DNA from 2 places in the Ensifer sp. 2TAB8 genome. Region 2 is predicted to be linked to the other one. Evidence: riboswitches for the same ligand, from Rfam matches in the RefSeq annotation. Region 2 holds a riboswitch; the other holds the start of a gene.

Region 1 (4,195 bases), on a different contig from region 2:
CGGAGGCGCCGGCGACGGCGACGATGCCGCCGGTGGCGATGGTGCAATCGAAGTGCAGCGCGGCCGTTTCGAAACGAACCTCGACATTGCGCAGTTCTATGGCGGCGGTGGGTTCGGTCATGCTGTACGTCCTTCCCGCCGGCTGTCATTTGCCGTACCGAGAATGGTGAAGATCAGGCAGAGAAGCCCGAGGAAGAGGGCGAGGCCGGCCGCATCGGCGGTGCGGTAGCTGCCCATGCGGCTATAGAGCAGCCAGGGAAGCGTCACCATGTCCTGGGAGCCGAAGAGGGCCACCGCGCCGAGATCGCCGAGCGATAGCGCCATGGCAAAGGAGAGCGCCATCAGCAATGGTTTGCGAAGGACGGGAAGATCGATCCATCGCAGGCGATGAAAGCCGCGGATGCCAAGGCTTGCGGTCAGCCGTTCGGAGCGCGCCGCGTGCGTGGCCATGGCCGGCGCGAGAATCCGGTGGACGAAGGGAAGGGCCATCAGGGCATTGATCGCCACGACGATGACAGGCGCAAAGCGCGCGACATCGCCGAAGGGGCGGAGGAGCAGGAACCAGCCGGCGCCGAGCACAACTGGCGGCACCAGCAGGATCAGCGAGGTGCTGGCGCCGATCGTACCGGCAAAGCCGCGTGCCAACGCGCCTGTATGGCGTGGGGCGGTAACCGTGGCCGCAGCACGGATCATCACGGCTGCCATGGCGACGGAGGCGAGCGCCGAGGCAAGCGCGATCGAAGCGCTCGTCACCAGTGCCCGATGCACGTTCGGATCGCGCGCAAGCTTCAGGATATCGGCCTGCAGGCCCGAGACGACGACCGCGATCAGCGGGGCAATGAGGAAGAGCAATGCGAGAATGATACAGGCGCTATCGTTAAGCCGTGCGACGGGCCTTGCGCCATCGAAGCGGCGAACCGTGCGACCGCCGGTCATGCCCTCTTCCGGCTCTGTTGCCAGACGTCGAAGAATGAGCAGCAGGGCGCCGGTCATGGCGATCTGCAGGCCGGATAGCGCGATCGCGCGCGGCGGGTCGAAATCGAAGCGCAGGGCCTGATAGATCGCGACCTCGATGGTGCTGGCCGCGGGACCGCCGCCAAGCGTCAGCACGAGCGTGAAGCTGGTGGCGCAGAGCATGAAGACGAGGCCGGCCGCGCCCGGCAGCAAGCCACGCAGGACAGGCCATTCGATGAACCGGAAAAGCGCGCGGGACGGCATGCCGAGATTGGCGGCGCTACGCCAGTATTCGGCGGGAATGCGTTCAAGCCCGGCCAGCAACAGGCGTGCTGCCAGCGGCATGTTGAAGAAGACATGCGCGAGCAGGATGCCGAACAGGCCATAGATGCTGATCGGCTGCTCGAGGCCGAGCCAGCGCAGGCCGGAGTTGAGGAAGCCCTGGCGTCCCCAGATCTCGATCAGACCGAGCGCGCCGACGAGAACGGGCAGGCCGAGCGGCAGCGCCATCAGCCGCAACAGCCAGATGCGACCGAAGAACCGAGGCCGCCGCGCCAGTGCCCGCGCCACGGGAATGGCGAACAGCACCGACAGCAGCGTCGAGAGGGTTGCCTGCAGCAGCGTGAAGCGGGTGACGCGCCAGATATAGGCGTCGAACAGGTTGCCTTCGTTCGTGCCGGCGGTCTGGGCGAGCAAGGCTGCTATCGCCAGGCCGACGAAGAGCAGGAAGGCGCCGAGGCAGAGCGCCCCGGCGACAACAGTCATGCGGTTTTCGCGCAGTGCGAACAATCCGGCCTCAGTTCTTGCTCATGGCGGCAAGCCATTCGTCGATCCAGGCCTTGCGGTTCTTCGCGACTTCTTCCGACGGCAGCAGGAAGGTCTTCTCCGGATTGACCAGCTTGTTGAAGGCATCCGGCAGCGGCTCGCTGGTGACGCCGACCGGCATCATCCAGTTGGTCGTCGGGATGATCGACTGGAACTCCGGTCCGGTCATGAAGCTTAGGAACTGTTTTGCCAGGTCCGGCTCCATGGCATGCTTGGTCATGCCGGCGACTTCGATCTGGATGTAGTGGCCTTCGGAGAAGGCCGCCGCCTGGTAGCGCTCGGTGTTTTCCGCGACCATGTGATAGGCCGGCGAGGTGGTGTAGGAGAGCACCATCGGTGCTTCGCCCTTGGTGAAGAGGCCGTACGCTTCCGACCAGCCGGGAGTGACGGTCAGAACGCGGTCCTTGAGCTTAGCCCAGGCAGCGCCGGCCTCGTCGCCATAGACGGCCTTGACCCAGAGCAGCAGGCCGAGGCCCGGCGTCGAGGTGCGCGGGTCCTCGATGACGATCTTCTGTGACGGGTCGCCTTCGACGAGCTCCTTCAGACTCTTCGGTGGCGTCTTCAACGTTTCGGTATCGTAGACGACGGCGAAGTGGCCGTAATCATAGGGAAGGAAGGTATCGTCGGAGAAGCCGCCCGGAACCTTCAGCTCCTTGGCATCGACGCCGTGCGGCGCGAAGAAGCCGGTCGCCTTGGCTTCCGCCACGAGGTTGGTATCGAGGCCGAGCACGATGTCGGCCTTCGAGGCGTCGCCTTCGAGCTTCAGGCGGGTGAGCAATTCGACACCATCGGCGACGCCGACATAATTGACCTTGCACTCGCAGGTCTTTTCGAAGGCTTCCGCCACCTTGGCGCCCGGGCCCCATTCGGTGATGAAGCTCTCATAGGTATAGACCGTCAGCGTTTTGTCGGCTGCCGTTGCATGGTGGGCGAAGACGAGACTTGCGGTAGCAGCCAGAGCTAGCCGGCTAAACAGTTTGTGTTGCGATGAATTGGACATGGCAGGCACCTCTCCCAAAGTTCGTTGTTGCATGGGAAAAGGGCGTATCGATCCGATCGCGTCTAATCCCTCCGCCGGTATGAGCCGGATCAGGTTCCGCGGGTTGGCGTTGCACGCCTCTCAGCCTCCGGCCGCTATGCGGTCGGGAGGCACCCCGTTAGAGCGGCAAAAGATTTACCGCCACGCTGGTTCCATGGCAAGCGATGTTTGGGGGAAGCCGAAAGTGGCGCCTTGGAGCGGGGCATTGGCTCGTATTTGCGTAAGCCGCCAACTGCGCTACACCACTGCAGCGAGGAGGAAACGCCATGCCAGATATGCTCGTTCGACTTTACGCCCTGCCGTCTCAGCCTCAGTCGAGGCTTGGAGCGGGTATCAGCATTCGCCGTGCCATGGCGCCGGAGCGCCGCCTGGTCGTCTCCTGGATCGAGAAGACCTTTGGTGCCGGCTGGGCGGGCGAGGCGGAAGCGGCCTTCTCTTCCACCCCGACGCGCATGCATGTCGCGGTGCACGAGGAAAAGATCGTCGGCTTTGCCTGCCACGATGTGACCGCGCTCGGCTTCTTCGGTCCGACGGGCGTCGATGAAGGCATGCGCGGCCAGGGGATTGGCGAGGCGCTGCTGATCGCCAGCCTGACGGCGATGCGCGAGGCCGGCTATGGCTATGCAGTCATCGGCGGCGTCGGACCGGCGAAGTTCTACGAGCGGGTAGCCGGTGCGTTCGAGATTCCGGATTCGACCCCGGGCATCTATGCCGGCATGCTGTTTCCAGATCCGGTGCCGGAAGGGCACTGACGGCTTCAGCAAAATTTCGAGAACCGGTCGTCCAACGGTTTTCTTCGTTTTCCTTCCGCGGTCCTTTGCGCTATGGGCTTTGCCATGGCTCGATCGACCTTCACCATTCTGCTTGGCGGCGCCCTTTCGCTGACCGACCGGCTGACACGACAGCTGAGCGGAAGCCGCTTCGTTGCAGCTGACGGCGGCATGCGCCATGCCCGTTTGCTCGGCGTCGTACCCGATGTCTGGGTCGGCGATTTCGATTCGACCGAAGACGCGTTGCTTTCCGAGTTCGCCTCCGTTCCACGCGAGCCCTATCCGGCGGCAAAGGCGGCGACGGATGGCGAGATCGCGGTTGAGGCAGCGCTATCGCGCGGCGCCGATCGGCTGATTTTCGCGGGCGCGCTCGGCGGCACCCGCAGCGACCACGCCTTCATGCATCTGCTGCATGCTGTCGCCCTTGCCGAGCGTGGGCTTCCGGTGCTGATGACCTCGGGCGAGGAAGAGGCCTATCCGCTGCTTGCCGGTCCGCTCGAGCTCGACCTGCCGAAGGGTTGCCTCTTCTCGGTGCTAGGTCTGACCGAACTTACCGGCCTTTCGATCGTCAATGCGCGCTATCCGCTCGACGATTTCACCCTGCCGT
Region 2 (4,195 bases):
TCTTCACGGTTCGCCTGAAGAGGGCCTGAGCAATGCAGCCGACCGTCTATCTCGTCGACGACGACAACCACCTGCGCAAGGCGATGACGCAGACGCTGGAGCTCGCCAACCTTACCGTCGCCTCGTTTGCCAGCGCCGCCGAAGCGCTGGAGACGCTCGACGCAAATTTCGACGGCATCGTCGTCAGCGATATCCGCATGCCGGGCATCGACGGCTTGGCGTTCTATCGGCGCATCGCGGCCGTCGACGCGGACCTGCCCGTAATCCTGGTCACCGGCCATGGCGATATTCCGATGGCGGTGCAGGCCCTGCAGGACGGCGTCTACGACTTCATCCCAAAACCCTTTGCCGCCGACCGGCTGGTGCAGAGCGTGCGACGTGCACTCGAAAAGCGAAAGCTCGTCATGGAAAACCGCGCGCTGAAACGGGCCGCGGAGGCAGCCGGAGACAGCCTGCCGCTGATCGGCCAGACGCCTGTCATGGAACGCTTGCGCCAGACGATTCGGCACATCGCCGATACCGATGTGGACGTGCTGGTCGCCGGCGAAACCGGCAGCGGCAAGGAAGTGGTCGCGACCCTGCTCCACAACTGGAGCCGGCGCCGTAACGGCAATTTCGTGGCGCTCAACTGCGGCGCCTTGCCGGAAACGGTAATCGAAAGCGAACTCTTCGGCCACGAACAGGGCGCCTTTACCGGCGCCTTGAAGAAGCGCATCGGCCGGATAGAACATGCGAGCGGCGGTACGCTGTTTCTCGACGAGATCGAGGCGATGCCGCCGGCAACGCAGGTGAAGATGCTGCGTGTTTTGGAAGCGCGCGAGATCACGCCACTCGGCACCAACCAGGTGCGACCGGTCGATATCCGCGTCATCGCTGCTGCCAAGATCGATCTCGGCAATCCGGCTGAGCGCGGCGATTTCCGAGAAGATCTCTACTTCAGATTGAATGTCGTGACGCTATCGATCCCGCCTCTGCGCGAACGCCGCGACGATATCCCGCTGCTGTTCTCGCACTTCCTGACCCGGGCAGCCGAGCGCTTCAGGCGCGACGTACCCATGATCTCGCCGGCTGCGCAACAGCACCTGATGACCCATGCCTGGCCCGGCAATGTGCGCGAACTCTCGCACTTTGCCGAACGGGTGGCGCTTGGTGTCGAAGGCCCACTCGGACAAGCGATTGCGCCTGCCGGACAGCCGGGATTTGCGCTACCCGAACGGCTCGAACGCTATGAGGCGGAAATCCTGAAGGAGGCGCTGCGCGCCCAGCGTGGCGACGTCAAGGCGACGATCGAAGCGCTCGGAATTCCGCGCAAGACCTTCTACGACAAGCTCCAGCGCCATGGTATCAACCGCGCCGACTACGCTGAGCGGTCGGCACCGGATAAGGCCGACCGCTAGCGCCAAACTCACTTCCGCAAATACACGTATTAGGTGCATCTTCATCGACAGGCGAATTCGCGCTTGACGTCCCGGGCCGATCAATGGCTATGATCTAGGCATTCACCAGGGGGGTCCCGCAAGGGGCTGAGATTCTGCTGGATGGTCGGCTTGCCGGCTATAGCGCAGTGACCCGTTGAACCTGATCCAGTTCATACTGGCGTAGGGACGGTGCAGATATCGAAGCCAGGATTCCGTGCGTCCAGCATCTGGCGGAGCGTCTTTCATCTTTCCGGCATCAGAACTGGGTCTCCAATCGCAACTTGGAGCCTCGTCATGAATATTGCCACCAAACCTACTCCCCTCTCGGTCACGCAAGGCCCGCTTCCCGCCTCCCGCAAGATCCACAAGCCGGGCATCCTTCACCCGGATATCCGCGTACCGATGCGCGAGATCGCGCTGCACCCGACCTCGGGCGAGCCGCCGGTCACGGTCTATGATTCCTCCGGCGACTACACAGCCGACGACGCCGAGATCCGCATCGAGGACGGTCTGCCGCGGCTCCGCCGCAACTGGATCGTCGACCGCGGCGATGTGGAAACCTATGAGGGACGCACCGTCCGCCCGGAGGACAACGGCTTTGTGAGCGGAGACCGGCTGACGCCGACCTTCCCGTTCCAGCACGCACCGCTGAAGGCAACGGCTGGCCGCGCAGTGACCCAGCTTGCCTATGCCCGCGCCGGCATCATCACGCCCGAAATGGAGTTCGTCGCCATCCGCGAAAATCTCGGCCGCGAGGCGGCGCGGGCGAAGGTCCGCGACGGCGAGAGCTTCGGCGCCCACATCCCCGACCATGTAACGCCGGAATTCGTTCGCCAGGAAATTGCCAGCGGCCGGGCGATCCTGCCCGCCAACATCAACCACCCGGAATCCGAACCGATGATCATCGGACGGAACTTCCTGGTGAAAATCAATGCCAATATCGGCAACTCCGCCGTCACCTCGTCTATGGCCGAAGAGGTCGAGAAGATGGTCTGGGCAACCCGCTGGGGCGCCGACACGGTCATGGACCTCTCGACCGGCCGCAACATCCACAACATCCGCGAATGGATCATCCGGAATTCACCGGTTCCGATCGGCACCGTGCCACTTTACCAGGCTCTGGAAAAGGTCAACGGCATTGCCGAGGACCTCACCTGGGAAGTCTATCGCGACACATTGATCGAGCAGGCCGAACAGGGCGTCGACTACTTCACCATCCATGCCGGCGTCCGCCTGCATTACATCCCGCTCACCGTCGATCGCGTCACCGGCATCGTTTCGCGCGGCGGCTCGATCATGGCCAAGTGGTGTCTGCACCACCACCGCGAAAGCTTCCTCTACGAGCATTTCGAGGAGATCTGCGACATCTGCCGCGCCTATGACGTCTCCTTCTCGCTCGGCGACGGCCTGCGCCCGGGCTCGATCGCCGACGCCAACGACGCCGCGCAATTCGCCGAACTCGAAACGCTGGGCGAACTCACAAAGATCGCCTGGGCCAAGGATTGTCAGGTGATGATCGAGGGCCCCGGTCACGTGCCGATGCACAAGATCAAGGAGAACATGGACAAGCAGCTCACCGTTTGCGGCGAAGCGCCGTTCTACACGCTCGGACCGCTGACGACGGACATCGCACCGGGCTACGACCACATCACCTCGGGCATCGGCGCGGCCATGATTGGCTGGTTCGGCACCGCCATGCTCTGCTACGTCACGCCGAAGGAGCATCTCGGCCTGCCCGACCGCAATGACGTCAAGGTGGGTGTCATTACCTACAAGATCGCCGCCCACGCCGCCGACCTCGCCAAGGGCCATCCGGCCGCTCAGGTGCGCGACGACGCGCTCTCGCGCGCCCGCTTCGAGTTCCGCTGGGAGGACCAGTTCAACCTCTCGCTCGACCCGGAGACGGCCCGCAACTTCCACGACGAGACCCTGCCGAAGGAGGCGCACAAGGTCGCGCATTTCTGCTCGATGTGCGGCCCGAAATTCTGCTCCATGCGGATCTCGCACGACATCCGGGCCGAGGCGCAGAAGGAAGGGCTGGAGGCAATGGCGGCGAAATACCGCGAAGGCGGCGACCTCTACATGCCGGTAGAAGAGGCGGCTGGCGCGGCCGAGTAGACGCAAAGACACGCTGAAGGGGCCAGTCACAGCCCCTTCAGTTCGCGCAGGACTTCCGTCCAGCGCCCCAGAGGCGGAAGCGGAGACCGCCAACGGACTCCTTCGCCGTCATGCTCGGGAGGGGCGAGCGTGCACCTTCCGCTCGATCCCATCGAGCAGCACGCTGGCATCGGCAAAGGTCATGCGGCTCCATATGTTCGCGCAGATTGTGGCCGACGCCTTCACGGCGGGCTAGGAAGATCGCCACTGTGGGGCTGGCGACCATCTGCGCGTTGTGGTCGCCGCCATGGGCCCCGCACCTTGCGCACCACTTCACCCGTCACCCGAATAACTTGTCCCTGCGTCGATTGAGCGGTATGCAAGATTCACGCGAAAGTCGCTGTCGGCGAAATTCATTCGCAATGAATTGCCGTCTCTGCCGCGCAGAAGGTCTTGCAAAACGGCGCAAGTACGCCGTTCGCACAAGGAGTAAAGACTTGAGGTCACGCCTGCTGAGACTGACGGCTCTGGCGATGGGAGCCCTTGCACTCGCCGGTGGCCTCCCGCGCGACGGGCGTTTTGCCGCGGGCTTTTCCTGGATTTCCGCCGCCCATGCGGACGACGCCGATGTCGGCGGCGGGAATGGCGAAGGTGCTCCGGGCGGCAGCGACCAAGGCGGC

What was found. A riboswitch is a leader RNA that binds a small molecule or an ion and turns the genes downstream of it on or off. The one in region 2 is predicted to bind thiamine pyrophosphate.
Region 1: linked by a shared signal. The riboswitch ahead of thiB (thiamine ABC transporter substrate binding subunit) and the one ahead of thiC (phosphomethylpyrimidine synthase ThiC) in region 2 are both predicted to bind thiamine pyrophosphate.

Annotation. Positions count from the first base shown of each region.
Region 1 covers NZ_JBFRGB010000003.1:78,933-83,127, forward strand. Annotated here, with positions in the region: gene thiQ (thiamine ABC transporter ATP-binding protein) at 1-121, opposite strand, end outside; gene thiP (thiamine/thiamine pyrophosphate ABC transporter permease ThiP) at 118-1,743, opposite strand; gene thiB (thiamine ABC transporter substrate binding subunit) at 1,751-2,779, opposite strand; TPP riboswitch at 2,829-2,946, opposite strand; gene AB4Z53_RS08385 (GNAT family N-acetyltransferase) at 3,085-3,570, shown strand; gene AB4Z53_RS08390 (thiamine diphosphokinase) at 3,655-4,195, shown strand, end outside.
Region 2 covers NZ_JBFRGB010000005.1:138,534-142,728, forward strand. Annotated here, with positions in the region: gene AB4Z53_RS11610 (sensor histidine kinase) at 1-29, shown strand, start outside; gene AB4Z53_RS11615 (sigma-54-dependent transcriptional regulator) at 33-1,397, shown strand; TPP riboswitch at 1,495-1,623, shown strand; gene thiC (phosphomethylpyrimidine synthase ThiC) at 1,713-3,536, shown strand; gene AB4Z53_RS11625 (hypothetical protein) at 4,019-4,195, opposite strand, start outside.